One region of the Paenibacillus odorifer genome, then DNA from elsewhere that is predicted to be linked to it. Evidence: a T-box and tRNA genes for the amino acid it is inferred to sense, from the RefSeq annotation. Region 1 holds a T-box; the other holds one or more tRNA genes.
What was found. A T-box is a leader RNA that pairs with one kind of tRNA and senses whether it is charged. The one in region 1 lies ahead of pheS (phenylalanine--tRNA ligase subunit alpha), so its partner is inferred to be a tRNA-Phe.

Region 1 (10,151 bases):
AGCAGCGGCTTCACGACTAGCTTCAGACAGCTCTTCTAAGCGTCGTGTTGCCTCTTCGCCTTCTTCCTGCAGCAGTTGATATCTTTCCTGCAGGCGTTCTCCTTCTTGCAGTACATCATCGTATTGAGCAATCAATTCCTCATAACGCACACGAAGCGCAGACAGCTCCTTCTGAACCTGCACACCTTGCTCCCGAAGTGCCGCTGTTTCGCGTTCTGCATCTGTACGAAGCCGAACCTCCTGATCCAGCTGCTGTACTAATCCATCGGCTTGCCCACGCAGCGTGTCGATCTCTTTCTGAAGCAACACGGATTTCTCCTCAGACTCCAGCAGATTCATTTCCAGTTCACCAATATCTTCCATACGTTTATCCGAAAGCTCCTGCCAGTTAGCCGCCTCTGCTGCTGATCCCGCAAGTTCTTCCTGAACACGGTGCAGATTCTCACTCGTCTCCTGTAGAGACGCTCTTAGCTCTGTCGCTTCATTCTGTGACTGTTGATAACGCTGGCGTAACTCTTCCAGCTCCTCATTCAACAGTGTGCCCAGCTCAGTAGCCGTGCGCAGCTCTTCACTGAGCTGTTCTTCACGTTTAACAATCGCTTCATATTGTCCAAGCAGCGTCTGTCTTGCATCTCGCTCACTCTTAAGACTGGCTTCAGCCGCCCGTAATCTGGACTGAAGTTGCCCGGTCCCACCACGAAGCTCCGCCAGCTGTTTCTCCAGCTCTTGAATGCTTTGCTTATGTCTATGCTCTTGAGTGCCTTGTGACTGCCGCAGTTCCTTATTCTTGGTTTGCTCCCGCTGCAGTGCTTCACGTTCTTCCGCCAGCTCTTTGCCCAACTTCGCTTTGGTACTCTCAAGCTCTTTACCTAAGGTCAACTTGGTATCCTCAAGCTCCTTACCCAGCGTCAATCTGGTATCTTCGAGTTCTTTACCTAATGTAGACTTGGTAACCTCAAGCTCTTCCTCCAGTGTTGACTTGGTCTCGGTCAGCTCAAGCTGCAGAGCAGACAGCGTGTCTGTCTTCTCCTTGGTCAGCGTCTCTCGGATGTTCTCCAGCTCTTGCAGATGAGCAGCCTTCTGCTCCTCCAGCTGCTGCAAGCGGATGGCTTCCGCCTTCGCCAGTTCCTGCCGCTGTTGTTCACGACTAGCTGCCCGCTCTTCTTCGTAGCTTGTCCGCAGTTCTTGCAGCTCTATCTCGCGCTCAAGCAATTCTTCTTCCAGCTTCTTGCGTGCAACTTCCACAGCTTGCACTGCCTCCTGAAGCTGCTCCGCATGTACCTTGCGTTCATTCTCCTGAATCTCCAAATGCCGCTTACGTTCTTCCTCAGCAGCAGCAATCAGTCGCCCAGCCTCTTCTTTGGCCGCAGCTTCAAGTCGCTCAATTTCTTCTTGCCGCTCCCGCTGTACCTCCAGCAGGCGAGATACTTCCAATCGCAGTTCACTGCGTTCACCTGTCATCATGTTTAGTTCATTTTTGAAGTCCTGAACCTGAATAGCCTGCTCCGCCATATGTACAGCTGCAAGCACCGCTATACGCGGTGTGTCCAGTCTGGTGTGAGATTTAGAAATCGTGCGCATATGTTCATCAACATAACGGGCCACTTGTTTCATATATTCAGTACTGCTTCCGACGAGTTTATAGGAAGTTCCGTATATCTCCACGGCGACACGTGTCCGGTCCATAGCCACAGTTGTGCCCTCCTTTGTATGTGTGCGGATTCTAAGCTAGTTTCACTTCTTCTATTGTAGCTTTTTTGGTAAGCATTTGGCAAAATCCCTAATATTCAATAGATTATGGCTGATATTCTCCGCTTTGCACTCTACCTAGAAAAAACCGCAGCGAATCTCAGTTTCTAAATGGATTCGCTGCGGCTTTACACAATTCCTGCTACTTTCTTAATTCTGCACCAAAAGTTTGTTGAAGAGATGCTAATACCTTCTCATGCACCTCTCCTACTTCTTCATCAGTCAGTGTATGTTCACTATGACGATACAGCAGTGAGATCGCGATGCTCTTCTTTCCACTCTCCAGCTTACCGCCAGTGTACACGTCAAATACCTGTACGGACTGGAGCAAAGTACCTCCGTTATCACGGATGGAAGCCAGCAGATCGCCCGCTGGTACAGCGGAATCCACGACCACAGCAATATCCCGTTCCATTCCCGGGAAACGCGGAAGCTCATTATATTGCAAACGGCTTTGCGCACTTTCATATAACGGCTGCAATAAAATTTCTGCCGCATAAGTATCCACCAGATCCAGCTGTCTTTGCAGATCCGGATGAATCTGCCCCATCGTTCCGATCTTCACACGGCCCTCGTTCCCGAGTAAATATACCGATGCGGAACGCCCAGGATGAAATCCTTCTGGACTGTCTCCCACATAGACGATTTTATCAGTCAGCCCTAAATGAGCAAATACCGTTTCCAGCGCACCCTTCAAATCAAAGAAGTCCACAGGCTGTGCCGAAACATTCCATTGCTTCACTGTTAAGCTTCCGCTAAGCAACAGCCCCAGCACTGGCAGTTCGCGTGGTTGGCGAGTCAGCTGTTCTTCATCCGTGAAGAAGACGTTGCCGATTTCAAACAATGCCAAGTCGCTTTGACGACGATTGGTATTGTAGCTGGCAATATCCAATAGTTGCGGAAGAAGGCTGGTACGCAGTACGCTGCGTTCTTCACTCATCGGCATAGCCAGCTTCACCGCTACTGCTCCTTCTGATAACGCAGGGAACATTGTGCTTTGTTGCGGCTGGATGAAGGAGTAACCCATCACCTCTTGGTAACCGCCATGTGACAATAAGCGGCGCAGTTCACGACGGAGCGCTTGCTTGTGAGTTAGTGCTCCTGGCGTTGTAATTCCTTCAATTAGAGTCGTTGGAATATTGTCATATCCGTACAGGCGGGCAATTTCTTCAATAAGATCAACATCATAGCTGATATCGCCACGTCTGGTTGGGACTTGAACTTCAATCAGCCCTTGTGCGGTATCTCCGCATTTGAAGTGTAGACGGCCAAACAATGTCTTCACTTCCAGCAAGGACAAATCCGTTCCCAGATAACGATTCAGTTTCTCTAAGGACAAGGTGAGAACCTTCTCTTGAACAGCGTCAGTTCCTGCTTGCACGATGCCTTCATGGACCGATCCGCCAGCATAACGTGCAATCAGCACTGCTGCACGGTTCAATGCAGGAATAACTGCACTTGGATCCACTTCCTTCTCGAAACGAAGGGAGGCTTCAGAGCGAAGTCCCAATTGACGCGAGGTTTTACGAATCGTACCACCATCAAACTTAGCAGATTCCAGAACAAGGTTTACCGTCTCAGCAGTAACCTCTGTATCCCGTCCACCCATTACTCCGGCCAGACCTACAGCTTTAACTCCATCAGCGATAACGAGCATTTGCGGCTCTAGCTTACGCTCTTGACCGTCAAGTGTAACCAAAACTTCACCTTCATGGGCAAGACGAACGCCGAGTTCTCCACCTTGCACTTTATCTGCATCAAAAGCATGCAGCGGCTGTCCATATTCCAGCATCACGTAATTGGTAATGTCCACGATATTATTAATTGGACGAACCCCAGCAGCCATCAGACGATTCTGAATCCACAGCGGTGATGGTGCAGGTTTAACACCTGCAATATAACGAACTGCATAATGGCTGCAGTATTCTTCATCTTCAATCTTGACGGAAATGGAATCCGCAGCAGGACCACTGATCTCAATAATTTCGCTTTTTGGATCAGGCAATTTAACTTCACGCCCAAGAATCGCACTTACTTCATAAGCAGCACCAATCATACTGAGGCAATCCGAACGGTTCGGAGTCAGATCGAATTCCAGAATCTCGTCATCTAAGCCGAGGACCTTGGAAATATCCTGACCAATCTCTGTCCCTTCAGGCAGCACAAGAATACCTTCTTGTTGCTCTTTTGGAAGCAATTTATCATTCAGTCCCAATTCTTTGGCCGAGCAGATCATCCCTTGCGATAGGACGCCGCGCAGCTTGGCTTTTTTGATATCCAGTCCTGGCAGCTTAGCACCGACCAGTGCTACAGGTACAGTTTGACCTGCAGCTACATTTTTTGCGCCGCAGACGATTTGTAGATCCTCATCTTGGCCCGCATCCACGATACATACGTTCAGCTTGTCGGCATCAGGATGTTTTTCCTTTGATTTCACATAGCCGGTTACGATGCCGGAAATGCCTTTATTGCGGCGCTCTACGCCGTCAATCTCAATGCCGGCAGCGGTAATCTTCTCCGCTAGCTGTTCGGCGGTTACTCCTTCAATCGATGTATAATCAGCCAACCATCCGGTTGATACTTTCATATCCGCTCACTTCCTTTATGTTTCAGATGTATTTATTTCACTGTCGTTCGTGCTGCTTCCTGTGGGAGAACGGATGAAGTGCACTCAATTTCAGCTACACACTATTAAGGACGGTCCCTACAAGGAAATCAAATGCTCCAAAACCCATTCTCCAGCCACTATCAGCCAGCGCACCACAATAACTAAACGCCCTTGAACTGCTTCACAAAACTCATATCATTACTATAGAAATGACGGATGTCATCGATGCCGTATTTAAGCATTGCAATCCGCTCTACACCCATTCCGAAGGCGAAGCCGCTGTATTCAGCAGGATCATAGCCACCCATTTTCAGTACATTCGGGTGTACCATACCTGCGCCAAGGATTTCTAACCATCCACTTTGCTTGCATAGTCTGCAGCCATCGCCACCACATTTGAAGCAGCTTACGTCTACTTCAACACTTGGCTCCGTGAATGGGAAAAAGCTCGGACGAAGACGAATGCCTGTATTCGGTCCAAACATCTCCTGCACAAATTGTTGCAGGGTGCCCTTCAGATCACTCATTCGAATGTTACTTCCAATGACCAAACCTTCGATTTGGTGGAACTGGAAGGAATGCGTTGCATCATCATCATCACGGCGGAATACTTTACCCGGACAGATTATTTTAACAGGAGCTTCACCGTTCATAGCCTGCATAGTACGAATCTGTACTGGCGAGGTTTGAGTGCGCATTAGCAGGTCATCTGTTAAATAGAAAGAATCCTGCATATCACGTGCCGGGTGATTCTTAGGCAGATTTAGAGCTTCAAAGTTATAATAATCGGTCTCCACTTCCGGACCTTCAGCTACACGGTAGCCCATGCCGATAAAAATATCCTCAATCTCCTGTACGACTCTGCTAAGCGGGTGAATGCCCCCTTGCTGTAAACGGCGACCCGGTAAGGTTACGTCTACTTTTTCAGCCTGCAGACGTTGCTGGGTTTCCTGCTCTTGAAAAGCCTCCTGCTTCGCGCCGATAATCTCCTCAATAGCACTGCGAACCTGATTCGCCACTTGCCCGATTACCGGACGCTCCTCAGCACTAAGTCCTCCCATACCGCGCAGAACCTCTGTAAGCTCACCTTTTTTACCGAGATACTTCACTCTTAAATCATTTAGTACCTGCGGATCCATAACCTCCTGCAACTTAGCCAGCGCTTCAACCTTCAATGCTTCCAACTTCTCTTTCATGGCCGTGTACAGCCCCCTTCAATCATTGTCTAGTTCAACAAAAAAAGGCCTTTCCTCCCGGTAAGGGACGAAAAGACCGTGGTACCACCCTTGTTAGACAAGCTGATCTGTTCCCCTTAAGAGCTTCATTCCCTCTTTTGGCTGGACAGATACCTATCTCACTTTATACAGAAATAACGGTCTGTGACCGGTATCCCCTACCCTTCCCTATTAGACAGCTTAAGGAATTCAGGGAACTGCTCCGGAGTGAACTTCGACAGCTCTGCTTCTTAGAAACGCTCTCAATCCGCGGCGTCTCCTCCCTGTAAGTCAGGCACTGTGTACTCTTCTCCATCACTGCATTTCACAATTCATGCTAATTGTCAGGTATCTCTTTACTACAAGAGATATGTCTCTTTATTATATGCAAAATCTGTCGTTTTGACAAGTTGGATTGGCATCGGGGCGGGCAGGCGTGATTTTTGGAATGATGCCTGCTAACAAAGCCGCACGACTTCACCCCATTCACGCACTGCGTAACGAATAATGAATGATTAGCTTTCCTGTAGTCATTATGACTAAGGGCAGTTTTTTTCAGCAGCTGTAAGCCGTATCATTTATGGTCGAGTGGGGTAATAGGATCCATCGGTTTGAATATAGATAATTCAATAGGCCCATACATTAAACTTTAAATTTTGTCTTTTGGATTATTATGAGTAAAGATTGCTCTATAAGCAGCACGTCCTATATACTTGATATACTAGAAACTACCATTTACTCACACGTACACTTTCCTATGTTTTCCCACTATGTATACAACACCTCTTTTATTCCCAAAAGCACCTTCAAACATCAGTGACTGATTTAAATTACGCCTGACCATAGATTGACTTCTGCAGGTTCTACTTAAGCAGCAATAGATTTACTTAATCATCTTATACAGGGAGAAGATGACTGTGGCAGGGTTCTTCGAATTTAAGGTAACACGCAAACTATTCTATGTCTTCGCTGCAATCTCCGTCCTTCTGGTCGGGATCAGCGTGTCCTCGCTACTCTATTTAAATCACACTATTAATAGATTGTCAGATTCTCTTTATGATGATATATATCAGAACTCTAAGCTCATACTAAGCGCCGATCGTGATCTGCATCAAGCTGCTGTAGCCTTGCAAATCGCAATGGGTCCAAACCTAACAGCCGCAGAAGGTGAACAGTTCACTAAGGAGTTTATAGATAATAATCTTCAAGCGCAGGAACGAATAAGTCTAGCAAGAGCAAATATCAACGCTATAAAAAAACCTTACAGTGATATGAAACAAAGTGTAATTATCCTTTCCGAATTAAAAAACGAGCTGCACTCCTTCGAAACTACCATTGTCATGTGGAAAAATTCAGGGCATACGCTAATAACGGAACGGACGAAGAGTAGCTGGAATCCGGATTCATATTCTGCGCTCACCCTAAACTCGCAATTCAATGAAGCTAGAGCACATCTCGATCAAGCAGAGGACTTGATTGGCAACTACGCCTTGCAAGTAACGGACGGTTTTAAGGATAAAAAAAGCGCTTTGTTCTCCCTATATTCGCTCCTCTTACTTGTGTTTCTCCTGGTCATTATTTACCTTGGACGCAAAATCATCTGGCTCCAGAATGAAATGCTGGAAGAACAAACACTTTATCAGCTAATCGGTGAAACCATGTCTGATTTCATTATTTTGACGGATCCTAACGGGTTGATTCTATACGCTTCCCCCTCACACTCCAGTATTCTAGGCTATGTGCCTAAAAAAGGAGATCCGTTATCCAACTACATACGTGAACCGGAGATTGCCTGGGCTAAATTAAAGAGCGTGGTTCAGGGAACCCCACGCATTTCAGAACTGCGCATGCGCGGAGCAGAAGGCCAATGGGTATGGCTTGAAACTAAGGTGTCACCTGTTCTCGGCAGCCGTAAATTCCCAGCACAATTCATGCTGTTATCTCGAGAAATTACCCAGCGAAAACAATACGAAGAACGACTACATAAGCTAGCCTTCTATGATCATTTAACAGCGATTCCCAACAGGGCTCATTTCAAAATGTATATGGAGAACCTTATCACACAACCCGAAGAACGGAAGCAAAAAATTGCACTGGCCCTGCTGGATTGTGACAGATTCAAGCAGCTAAATGATACCTTAGGCCATCTGGCTGGAGACGAATTTCTTCAGCTGCTCTCCCGTGAACTTCAGCATACAGTCAAAGGAATAGGTCAGGCCTTCCGGATCGGCGGAGATGAATTCGCAGTTGTACTGCATCGATTCACTTCTCCAGAGATGCTTGATGAAACGCTGCAGCGGTTACTTAAACTGTTCAATAAGTCTTGGTCTGTTGATAACGGGTCCAGCTTCCACACCTCCGCGAGTATCGGAGTAGCTTTATTTCCTGAACATGGAAGCAGTATCAATGAACTGCTGCGTGCCGCCGATTTGGCGATGTACCGCTCCAAAGACCATGGTGGCAATAAAGCCAATCTTTACTATGAGCTTGTGGACGAAGAGTTTGCTGACCAGACCATTGTAAAACCATAAAACCAAATAAAAAGCTGTCTCAGGATACAATCAACCCTGAAACAGCTTTTTTTGTATTGCCACTAACTGCTTAACCGAAGATGATCCTCTGAAATTCCATCAATCTCCTGTTCACGATCCCGGACTAAGACCTTGGTTAACTCTCCATTCGTAGAACAATCAATGAAGCGGTCTCCGTCTCCATCTTTTTCTTCCCAATCATTAAGCCGCAAAATATATCCGATGGATTGGGTATCTGGCAGCACTTCGATGCGGGCTACTGCACGCCCGTTCTCCATATAACGGAAATCGCATTGTCCATCCTGGATTCCTGTATCCCAAACCCAAAGATTCCAGCCTTGGTAATTCCGATCTGGGCGTTCATAGTGTATTTCGATGATTTTAGAGCGTGGGGCTGGCTCACCACATTCATCATAAAGGACCATCATCGACAACCCTTCCACCTCTACCTCATTGCCTTCGATCCTGCGGAGGGCTTCTGTACCTGCATGGGTATGGTCTACTACTATACTCCACCCGTTAGAAATCTCAGGAAGAGCCACCGTCATTCGTTCATTATTAGCATTGAAGATAACGGTTATATTGTTCCAAAGATCGCCTCCTGCATGGCCTCTAAGCAGATACGATACTATTCCGCCATCACATCGCAGAAATTCCAACGAACGTTCAATTTCCTGGCGGCCATGCAGACGAAATGCCGGATGTGTGCGCCGCAGCTCGATCAGGCCTTTATAATATTGAAATACGGGCTTAAATACGCTTTTCATATTCCAGCGGATCGAGTTGATCGCGTCACCGCTGCGGTAGCTGTTATGATCCCCAAATTTACTGCGCAGGAGCTCATCTCCAGCATGCAGGAAAGGTATCCCTTGCGATGTCAGAATAATTCCGTTAGCAAGCAAGGAACGACGTACAGTTTCATTACCGAGAATGTTCTCCGGATCTACATACACGTATGGATTGGCAAGGGCCACTGCATCTTCAAGATCCTCGTTATCCATGTTGGCGATTACCGGAAAATCAGCTTTCTGGCTCCCCCCTTGAACGATAAGCAACTTATCCCATAAATTCAAATTATCATGGGCAGTTACATAGTTCACAGATTCCACAGGCGAGTCCGTAAACTCATGAATTGCTCCTTTAATTCCGGCTGCAATAGCACCTTCTTTGCCGTATTCGCCTGTCACGAACCCTCTTCCGAAGCCATCACTATCCCCTTTGATCGCTGAACGAAAGTTATCGTTGAAGACAGCATAACCCTTGCCCCGTTGTACACCTTTTAGCGTTTTAGTGGCCAGCGGAGAATCTCCACCCGTCCAAGGTTCACCGTAAAGCAACAGATTCGGATTCACTTCTAGACGGAGCTCTTCCGTAATCTCCCGCATGGTAACACTGTCCATCAGCCCCATCAGATCAAACCGGAAACCATCGATATGATATTCCGCAGCCCAAAAAGATAGGGAGTCTTTAATAAATTTTCGGACCATCGGACGTTCTGTAGCCAGCTCATTGCCAACCCCGGAGCCATTCGACAAACGTCCCATAAAATCGCGGCGATAGAAATAATCTGGGACAAGCGGCTCAAAAGGTCCATTCTCCACAGCATAAGTGTGGTTGTAAACGACATCCATAATTACCGCGATCCCGCGGCTGTGCAAGGCCTGCACCATCTCTTTAAATTCACGGATCCGCAAGCCAGGATTGGCAGGATCGGTGCTGTAAGATCCTTCAGGTACATTATAATGCTGGGGATCATACCCCCAATTGTAGTCCACATTAGCTATGGAGGAACCCCGATTAACCACCTTCAGCTCATCCACGGTCTGAAAATCAAATACCGGCATCAGATGAACATGGGTAATCCCTAATTCAGCCAGATGATCAATCCCCACTGTATTTCCTGCCGGATCCTTTAAACCAAATTCGGTAAATGCTTTGAATTTACCCTTATAATACATACCAGAGCTCTCATGTGAGGAAAAGTCACGAACATGCAGTTCATAAATCACTGCGTCGGCAGGATGCTGTAACGGAGGCGCTACATCCTGA
Region 2 (10,151 bases), 1.8 Mb from region 1:
GGTTCCACACGTACCCATCCCGAACACGACCGTTAAGCCCTCCAGCGCCGATGGTACTTGGACCGAAGGGTCCTGGGAGAGTAGGACGTTGCCAAGCGGACAACCAATTCATTGGTTGATTCACAATGTTATATATGTTATATGGGCTTTTAGCTCAGTTGGTTAGAGCGCACCTCTGATAAGGGTGAGGTCGGTGGTTCGAGTCCACCAAGGCCCACCATATAACATTATAGAGTAATTTTATGGGGCCATAGCTCAGCTGGGAGAGCGCCTGCCTTGCAAGCAGGAGGTCAGCGGTTCGATCCCGCTTGGCTCCACCATAAATTTTTAAATGAATAACTTTTTTAACTTGATCCTTGAAAACTGGATACCGAAACGAATTTGCGTTTTAGAACATCTTTTAGCAACTTGTGCAAACAAGTAAATGTTATTAGTGAGATTTTTCAAAGAAGATATCGTTCGATATTTTCCTACGGAAAAATCAAGGTTAAGCTAATAAGAGCACACGGAGGATGCCTAGGCGCCAGGAGCCGACGAAGGACGTGGCGAACAACGAAACTGCCTCGGGGAGCTGTAAGCAAGCTTTGATCCGGGGGTGTCCGAATGGGGAAACCCAGCTGTGGTAATTCGCAGTTACTCATACCTGAATACATAGGGTGTGTAGAGGCAGACCAGGGGAACTGAAACATCTAAGTACCCTGAGGAAGAGAAAACAATAGTGATTCCGTCAGTAGCGGCGAGCGAACGCGGAACAGCCTAAACCAAGGGGCTTGCCTCTTGGGGTTGTGGGACGTCTCACATGGAGTTACAAAGGAATGTGGTAGGTGAAGAGGTCTGGAAAGGCCCGCGATAGAGGTAAAAGCCCTGTAACCTAAACTGTATTCTCTCCGAGACGGATCCCGAGTAGTGCGGGGCACGTGAAACCCCGTATGAATCCAGCAGGACCATCTGCTAAGGCTAAATACTACCTGGCGACCGATAGTGAAACAGTACCGTGAGGGAAAGGTGAAAAGCACCCCGGAAGGGGAGTGAAATAGAACCTGAAACCGTGTGCTTACAAAAAGTCAGAGCCCGATCTATGGGTGATGGCGTGCCTTTTGTAGAATGAACCGGCGAGTTACGTTTAACATGCAAGGTTAAGCCGAGAAGGTGGAGCCGCAGCGAAAGCGAGTCTGAATAGGGCGATTTAGTATGTGGACGTAGACCCGAAACCGTGTGATCTACCCCTGTCCAGGGTGAAGGTGCGGTAACACGCACTGGAGGCCCGAACCCACGTACGTTGAAAAGTGCGGGGATGAGGTGGGGGTAGCGGAGAAATTCCAATCGAACTCGGAGATAGCTGGTTCTCCCCGAAATAGCTTTAGGGCTAGCCTCGGTATAAGAGTAGTGGAGGTAGAGCACTGATTGGGTGCGGGGTCCGCAAGGATTACCAAGCTCAGTCAAACTCCGAATGCCATATACTTATTGCCGGGAGTCAGACAGTGAGTGCTAAGATCCATTGTCAAAAGGGAAACAGCCCAGACCATCAGCTAAGGTCCCCAAGTGTGTGTTAAGTGGGAAAGGATGTGGAGTTGCACAGACAACCAGGATGTTGGCTTAGAAGCAGCCATCATTGAAAGAGTGCGTAATAGCTCACTGGTCGAGTGACTCTGCGCCGAAAATGTAACGGGGCTAAACACACCACCGAAGCTATGGCTAGATACGTATGTATCTGGGGTAGGGGAGCGTTGTGTAGGGGTTGAAGGTGTACTGAAAAGAGCGCTGGACACTACACAAGTGAGAATGCCGGTATGAGTAACGAAAAGATCAGTGAGAATCTGATCCGCCGAAAGCCCAAGGTTTCCTGAGGAAGGCTCGTCCGCTCAGGGTAAGTCGGGACCTAAGGCGAGGCCGAAAGGCGTAGTCGAAGGACAACAGTTTGAAATTACTGTACCACCGTAATCCGCTATGAGCGATGGGGTGACGCAGGAGGGTAGTGACGCGGACTGATGGATGTCCGTCTAAGCAGTGAGGCTGATGTGTAGGCAAATCCGCACATCGTTAAGGCTGGGCTGTGATGGGGAGCGAAAATTATAGTAGCGAAGGTCATGATCTCACACTGCCAAGAAAAGCCTCTAGCCAGGAGAAGGTGCCCGTACCGCAAACCGACACAGGTAGGCGAGAAGAGAATTCTAAGGCGCGCGGAAGAACTCTCGTTAAGGAACTCGGCAAAATGACCCCGTAACTTCGGGAGAAGGGGTGCCCCGGTAGTGTGAATAGCACGAGGGGGCCGCAGTGAAAAGGCCCAAGCGACTGTTTAGCAAAAACACAGGTCTGTGCGAAGCCGCAAGGCGAAGTATACGGGCTGACGCCTGCCCGGTGCTGGAAGGTTAAGGGGAGTGGTTAGGGGTAACCCGAAGCTATGAACCGAAGCCCCAGTAAACGGCGGCCGTAACTATAACGGTCCTAAGGTAGCGAAATTCCTTGTCAGGTAAATTCTGACCCGCACGAATGGCGTAACGACTTGGGCGCTGTCTCAACGAGAGATCCGGTGAAATTTTAATACCTGTGAAGATGCAGGTTACCCGCGACAAGACGGAAAGACCCCATGGAGCTTTACTGCAGCTTGATATTGAATTTGGGTACGATCTGTACAGGATAGGTGGGAGCCGTAGAAATCGGAGCGCAAGCTTCGGTGGAGGCGCCGTTGGGATACCACCCTGATCGTATCTAGGTTCTAACCTAGTACCCTAATCGGGTACGGGGACCGTGTCAGGCGGGCAGTTTGACTGGGGCGGTCGCCTCCTAAAGAGTAACGGAGGCGTTCCAAGGTTCCCTCAGAATGGTTGGAAATCATTCGCAGAGTGCAAAGGCATAAGGGAGCTTGACTGCGAGACCTACAAGTCGAGCAGGGACGAAAGTCGGACTTAGTGATCCGGTGGTACCGCATGGAAGGGCCATCGCTCAACGGATAAAAGCTACCCTGGGGATAACAGGCTTATCTCCCCCAAGAGTCCACATCGACGGGGAGGTTTGGCACCTCGATGTCGGCTCATCGCATCCTGGGGCTGAAGTAGGTCCCAAGGGTTGGGCTGTTCGCCCATTAAAGCGGTACGCGAGCTGGGTTCAGAACGTCGTGAGACAGTTCGGTCCCTATCTGTCGTGGGCGCAGGAAATTTGAGAGGAGCTGTCCTTAGTACGAGAGGACCGGGATGGACGTACCGCTGGTGCACCAGTTGTTCCGCCAGGAGCATGGCTGGGTAGCTACGTACGGACGGGATAAGCGCTGAAAGCATCTAAGCGTGAAGCCCCCCTCAAGATGAGATTTCCCAATTAGTAAGACCCCTTGAAGACGACGAGGTAGATAGGTTGGAGGTGGAAGTGCAGCAATGCATGGAGCTGACCAATACTAATCGGTCGAGGGCTTATCCTATACTTAGAATGCAGATTCGTTTCGGATTCAGTTTTCAGGGAGTCAAATTCCTGTTTGGATTGCTGTGGTACTGATATCGTTTGGAGAGATACCCAAGTGGCTATAAGGGGACCCTCTGCTAAGGGGTTAGACTGCGTAAGCGGTGCGTGGGTTCGAATCCCACTCTCTCCGCCATTTTCAATCCATAGCAATACTAATTATTGTGGCGGTGTAGCTCAGCTGGCTAGAGCGTACGGTTCATACCCGTGAGGTCGGGGGTTCGATCCCCTTCGCCGCTACCATAATACCTGGAGGCTTAGCTCAGCTGGGAGAGCATCTGCCTTACAAGCAGAGGGTCGGGGGTTCGATCCCCTCAGCCTCCACCATTTTCATCTTTTTAGAATTGCTTTTACACCGTGCCGGTGTAGCTCAACTGGTAGAGCAACTGACTTGTAATCAGTAGGTTGGGGGTTCAAGTCCTCTCGCCGGCACCATTTTTAATTAATGCGGAACCGTGGTGTAGTTGGCCTAACATGCCTGCCTGTCACGCAGGAGACCGCGGGTTCGAATCCCGTCGGTTCCGCCATTTTTTCCACAAAATGAGTGGGAAGTGTAAGACTTTTCCGCTTAATTGTCATGTAATCTTATGGCTCGGTAGCTCAGTCGGTAGAGCAGAGGACTGAAAATCCTCGTGTCGGCGGTTCGATTCCGTCCCGAGCCACCTTTTTTGGGGGATTAGCGAAGTGGCCAAACGCATCAGACTGTAAATCTGCTCACGTACGTGTTCGGTGGTTCGAATCCATCATCCCCCACCATTTATGAGCCATTAGCTCAGTTGGTAGAGCACCTGACTTTTAATCAGGGTGTCGAAGGTTCGAGTCCTTCATGGCTCATCCCAAACAGAAAGTCATCACCTTAGGGTGGTGGCTTTTTTTGTGTTTTTATGTCGTATTATAGTAGTGCGCTGCTGTAGTGATTAACATAATATTAGAGAATATGCTAAAATAGGCGAAAAGAGCAAAAGTGGTGGAGTATGGTGACTATGGATAGCGAAACATTGCGGAAAAAGTTAGAGCAGCTCACCGGAAAGAAAACCGGAATCAAGCAGTTAGGTAGGCAACATTCAGCTTCTCTTTTTAGCATGGGATTGGAAGCACAGGAACAGCCGGTAATCCATGAGGGTCATCTTTGGGCACCATTATATGAGACTGATGGACGTGTAACCGCTGTCTGGGTGGAATTGGATGGACTTAACTCTTTGGAAATTCAATTAGTGAATTATGCGGTTCGAAACTTTGCAATTGCACTAAAAGCTACTGGGGTTAGAGAAGAAGGGGAAGCGGAGGCTCGGCAGCTGGGTACCTGGTTGAACACCGAACTGGAGCAAGAGAAAAATGACTCTGAGATACCCGATGAGATGGCTCTAAAGGGACGTTTATTCGGAGATATGGTTCCATTCCTACTTAGCAGTGAGAATGCACATAGCCCGCAGATCACTTATCGTTCCTTAATGAAGCTGTTGCGCAGCTATTTTGAGAATGAAATTCTGCTTATACCTCTTCAAGAAAAAGAATGGTTAATATTGGCCCGGAAGGAACTACTCACGGGCGGAGATGATAAGGATGAGGAAGAAGAGAGTGTAGATGAAATTCTGGCTCAGACCAGCATGGGCTTACACGAACTGATAGCCAGCGAATGGGTAGGTGTATTCCATTTGGCTGTAGCTCCGGCTATTGTTCCTGTTAAGGGATTGACGGGATCCGTGGCCTTGCTGAGGGAGACTATTGTACTCGGACGTATTTTCCAAGTGGGTGAATATATTCATTTACCTTGGGAGCTGCATCTGGAACGTTTGGTTAACAGCATTCCTGATGCACGGCGTAAACAGTTACTTGGACAGATTGGCGACTATTCCTCCGTATTATCGGATAAAGAGATGCTGATGACCCTGGAGACGTTTTTTGAGATGGATTGTAATGTAAGTGAAACAGCCAAGAAGCTATATATTCATCGCAACACGCTTTTATACCGTCTGGACAAGATCAAACAGGAGACTGGCGCGGATGTGCGTAGCTTTGGGGACGCTGCTATTGTGAAGCTTACTATGCTTTTGTATAAAGTGACGAAAAGGAAATAGGTTTTTTGTGAACGTTACAAATAGCCACCGTGTCCCGTCTAGGGTAATATAAATGTACAAGGAAAAAAGAATTTTTCAATTAATCAATAATTAACTCGAGGGGGAAATACAATGGCAGGCGTACGTTTAGAGCATATTTTCAAAAAATACCCGGGTTCAGATAAAGCAACAGTAATGGATATCAATCTTGATATTAAAGATAAGGAATTTCTAGTATTGGTTGGACCATCCGGTTGCGGTAAATCCACAACTTTGCGTATGATCGCTGGTCTGGAAGAAATCTCCGAAGGTAAAATGTACATTGGCGATCGTGTAGTCAACGACGTTGCACCTAAAGACCGCGATATCGCGATGGTATTCCAATCCTACGCCCTGTATCCGCATATGAGCGTATACCAAAACATGGCTTTCGGTTTGAAACTTCGTAAAGTGAAGAAAGATGAAATCGACAAGAAAGTACGTGAAGCTGCTAGAATTCTCGATATCGAGCATTTGCTAGATCGTAAACCAAAAGCACTTTCCGGTGGTCAACGCCAACGTGTAGCTTTGGGACGCGCTATCGTACGTGATCCACAAGTCTTCTTGATGGATGAGCCTCTTTCCAACTTGGATGCTAAACTTCGTGGTCAAATGCGCGCTGAAATCACTAAACTGGTTAAACGCCTTGAAACCACTTGTATCTACGTAACGCATGACCAAACAGAAGCTATGACAATGGGTGACCGTATCGTAGTTATGTATGATGGTATCATTCAACAAGCAGCTTCCCCTGAAGAGTTGTACAATGAACCAACTAACCTGTTCGTAGCTGGATTTATCGGATCCCCTACAATGAACTTTATCAATGGTACTTTGTCCGAAGCAAACGGTTCTGTCCGTTTCCGTGCTGAGAACCTTGATGTTGAAGTACCAGGCGGAAAAGCTCAAATCATCCGCAGCAAAGGCTACATTGGCAAAGAAGTAATTATGGGCGTTCGTCCAGAAGATATCCATGAAGAGCCAGTATTCTTGGAAGCTTCCCCGAACACAATCTTTACTTCATTGGTTGATGTAACTGAAAACCTTGGTCACGAAATGCTCCTTTACTTGAGCGGCCTTGGTAAATCTACTGTAATCGCTCGTGTAGATGGACGTTCCACTACTCGCGAAGGCAGCAAGCCAAAATTGGCTATCGATATGAACAAAGTTCACTTCTTCGATAAAGAATCCGAAGTTAACATTCTGTTGGGATAAGATCGCAGGATCTTTTCTCTCTTGATAAAGCCACCCGAAAGGGTGGCTTTATTGTTTAATTAGGGTCGTAATGGATAGGCGTTAAGATTGCATTCACAAGCGTTATCAATTAAGATAGCAGGAGAATTACCTCCGGAATTGTAATGAGATCGCTGTCAACCGGACGCAGTAAGCGGACATATACCGCAGGTGACGAAAGGACGAATTTACATGGCTAAGAAAGTAAAAGTATCTGAATTGGTACAACATTTTCAATTAGAGGTTATTTCCGGCCAGGAAGGTCTAAAGCGACCTATTACGGTAGATGACCTGAATCGCCCTGGACTAGAGATTGCTGGTTATTTCGAATATTATCCGGAAGAACGTGTTCAACTATTAGGTAAGACAGAACTCGCATTCTTCTCCATGCTGCCTGAAGCTGAACGTAAAAGTAGGCTTCGTGGAATCTGTAATGACAATACCCCTTGTATCGTAATTACCCGTAGTTTGGATGTACCACAGGAGTTAATTGATATAAGTAATGAAAAGGGACTTCCTGTGCTTCGTAGCTCGATGGCTACGACTATTTTCTCCAGCCGTTTGACGAGCTTCTTAGAAGGGAGATTAGCCCCTACAGCAACGATTCATGGTGTACTCTGTGATGTATATGGTGTAGGTATGCTGATTACTGGTAGTAGTGGTATTGGTAAGAGTGAGACAGCCCTTGAACTTGTAAAACGTGGACATAGACTGATCGCTGATGATGCCGTGGAAATCCGCCAGACTTCAGATAACCAGCTGCATGGTACAGCCCCTGAGTTGATCCGTCACTTGTTGGAAATTCGCGGAGTAGGTATCATTAACGTAATGACACTTTTTGGTGCGGGTGCTATCCGTAATCATAAACGGATTACACTTGTCGTTAGATTAGAGGCTTGGCAGCAAGACAAGCAGTATGACCGGCTTGGACTTGATGAGGAAACGACGCGGATTATTGATACCGATGTTCCACTTGTAACCATTCCTGTACGTCCAGGACGTAACCTTGCCGTTATTATTGAGGTTGCTGCGATGAACTATCGCCTGAAGCAAATGGGCTTTAATGCAGCCCTGCAGTTTACGAATAAGTTAACTGCGACCATATCTGAGGATATGGACGATCTCGATTAGGAGTGTGAGACAATGTTCCCATTAGCAATAGATCCTATTGTATTCTCAATTGGATCACTGCCTGTACACTGGTACGGGTTAATACTAGGGGTCGGTGCACTCGCGGGATTATTTCTTGCGATCCGCGAGGGCAAACGGTTCGGAATCCCGCAAGAATTCTTTATGGATATGCTGCTACTGGGTGTACCCTCGGCAATTATAGGGGCACGGATTTATTTTGTAGCTTTTAAATGGGACGATTATAAGCATAATCTGATAGACGTCTTTAAGATCTGGAATGGCGGCATCGCCATTTACGGCGCATTAATAGGAGCGATTATTTGCGGAATTATTTATTTCCGTTATAAGGGTTACCCTTTCTGGCGTATTGTTGATATTTGCGCACCTGGACTACTGGCGGGTCAAATGATTGGCCGCTGGGGAAACTTTGTCAACCAAGAGGCATACGGCAGCGTAGTTGAGGAATCTTTTTTACGGGATAAACTGCATTTACCTGACTTCATCGTTAATCAAATGTACATAGGGGATGCTTTTCATCATCCGACTTTCCTGTATGAATCTCTTTGGAGCTTACTAGGGATTGCGTTATTGATGGTTCTCCGTCGTCAGAAGTTTGTACGTGCTGGAGAAATCTTCATGTCTTACTTTATATGGTATTCCATCGGTCGGTTCTTCATCGAGGCTGTGCGTACTGACAGTTTAGCTTTTAACGGAAGTGCAGGACTGGCTTCGTTTATAAATGGCTTATGGAGTCCGATGGAATGGTTAGGTTTTGAACAAGGATATCTGGATCCTGCCTATGGTAATATTCGTATTTCTCAGCTGCTTTCTCTACTGATTATTGTGGCAGCTATATTATTAATCGTTATTCGCAGAGTAACCGGAGAGCCTAAAGCACATTATTCTGACCCTATCGTATGTACTAAACTGATCCAAGCAGATACTGTAGTGCCAGAAAGCGCAGTAAATACACCGCAGAAAACTCGTCAAGGAACACAACCTGAGCAAGGACAGCCAGCGGATGGAGATAAGAAGGAGCAGTAAAACTTATGATAGAATGCGTTCTTTTTGATCTGGATGGAACGATTGTCGATACGAATGAGCTAATCATTAGTTCATTTATGTACGCGCTGAAGGACAATGGTCTGGCTCCACTGACCAGAGAAGAGATAATTCCGCATATGGGAACAACCCTTCAGCAACAGATGAGAGTATTCTCTGGACTAGAGGATGTAAATGGTACGTTAGAAAAGTCCTATCGTTCTTATAATAATGAGCATCATGATGAGTTAGTGCGGTCCTTCCCGCTTGTAAAGGAGACCATTGAGGAGCTCTCGAGTCGTGGGATCAAACTTGGGATTGTAACTACTAAGATCCGTCCAACAACGATCAAGACTCTGGAAAGGTTCGATTTGCTTAAGTACATGGATACGATTGTGACTGTGAACGATGTTACTGAACCAAAGCCACATCCGGAGCCCGTTCTGACAGCGGTCAAAAACCTTGGCGTTGATCCTCGTAAAACCTTAATGATAGGTGACAGTGCGGTTGATATTCAATCAGCCAAAGCTGCCGGTGTATACGCTGTTGGAGTATCTTGGTCTTTGAAGGGCGAGGATACGCTCCGCAAGTATGATCCGGACTTTATCATCCATAACATGAAGGATATTATAGAAATTATGGAGCGAGGAACGAATGAATCGTGAGAAACGTAACCCGTTATCCAGTAGAAGGTCATAACTCACTTTGGTATATTTACCGTACGGTCAGCCCTTGGAAGGGTGTCCGCAACTTTATTTTTATTCAGATTGCCCGCTATTGTCCGATTCTACCGTTAAAGAATTGGATCTATCGACGGATGCTGGGGATGAAAGTTGGTAAACACACGGCTTTTGGTCTTATGGCAATGGTGGATGTGTTTTTTCCGGAGAAAATAACGGTAGGTGAGAATTCTATTATTGGTTATAACACGACGATTCTAGCGCATGAGTATCTGATCAAGGAATATCGCCTGGGCGAAGTGGTGATCGGTGAAAATGTATTGATCGGCGCGAATACAACGATTCTTCCCGGTGTAACCATTGGAGATTGGGCAGTTATAGCTGCTGGCTCCGTGGTGCACAAAAATGTGGCAGCTGGCTCTTTTGTCGGGGGCAATCCACTGCGAGAGCTGCGCCCCTCTTCAACGGAAGAACATGCGGAACAAGTGTAAACGATGCTTTTTTAACCCTGCAGTTACAT

Region 2: it has a tRNA-Phe gene. The T-box ahead of pheS (phenylalanine--tRNA ligase subunit alpha) is inferred to sense a tRNA for this amino acid. The anticodon was not compared.

What each region holds. Positions count from the first base shown of each region.
Region 1 covers NZ_CP009428.1:1,899,375-1,909,525, reverse strand. The annotation lists gene PODO_RS08020 (cell division protein ZapA) at 1-1,692, opposite strand, end outside; gene pheT (phenylalanine--tRNA ligase subunit beta) at 1,892-4,336, opposite strand; gene pheS (phenylalanine--tRNA ligase subunit alpha) at 4,519-5,553, opposite strand; T-box leader at 5,614-5,899, opposite strand; gene PODO_RS08005 (sensor domain-containing diguanylate cyclase) at 6,489-8,102, shown strand; gene pulA (type I pullulanase) at 8,165-10,151, opposite strand, start outside.
Region 2 covers NZ_CP009428.1:142,180-152,330, forward strand. The annotation lists rRNA gene rrf (5S ribosomal RNA) at 1-97, shown strand, start outside; tRNA gene PODO_RS00665 (tRNA-Ile) at 144-220, shown strand; tRNA gene PODO_RS00670 (tRNA-Ala) at 245-320, shown strand; rRNA gene PODO_RS00675 (23S ribosomal RNA) at 486-3,412, shown strand; tRNA gene PODO_RS00680 (tRNA-Ser) at 3,495-3,586, shown strand; tRNA gene PODO_RS00685 (tRNA-Met) at 3,617-3,693, shown strand; tRNA gene PODO_RS00690 (tRNA-Val) at 3,702-3,777, shown strand; tRNA gene PODO_RS00695 (tRNA-Thr) at 3,810-3,885, shown strand; tRNA gene PODO_RS00700 (tRNA-Asp) at 3,900-3,977, shown strand; tRNA gene PODO_RS00705 (tRNA-Phe) at 4,040-4,112, shown strand; tRNA gene PODO_RS00710 (tRNA-Tyr) at 4,121-4,206, shown strand; tRNA gene PODO_RS00715 (tRNA-Lys) at 4,212-4,284, shown strand; gene PODO_RS00720 (PucR family transcriptional regulator) at 4,434-5,528, shown strand; gene PODO_RS00725 (ABC transporter ATP-binding protein) at 5,640-6,761, shown strand; gene hprK (HPr(Ser) kinase/phosphatase) at 6,972-7,910, shown strand; gene lgt (prolipoprotein diacylglyceryl transferase) at 7,923-8,954, shown strand; gene ppaX (pyrophosphatase PpaX) at 8,960-9,616, shown strand; gene PODO_RS00745 (acyltransferase) at 9,613-10,122, shown strand.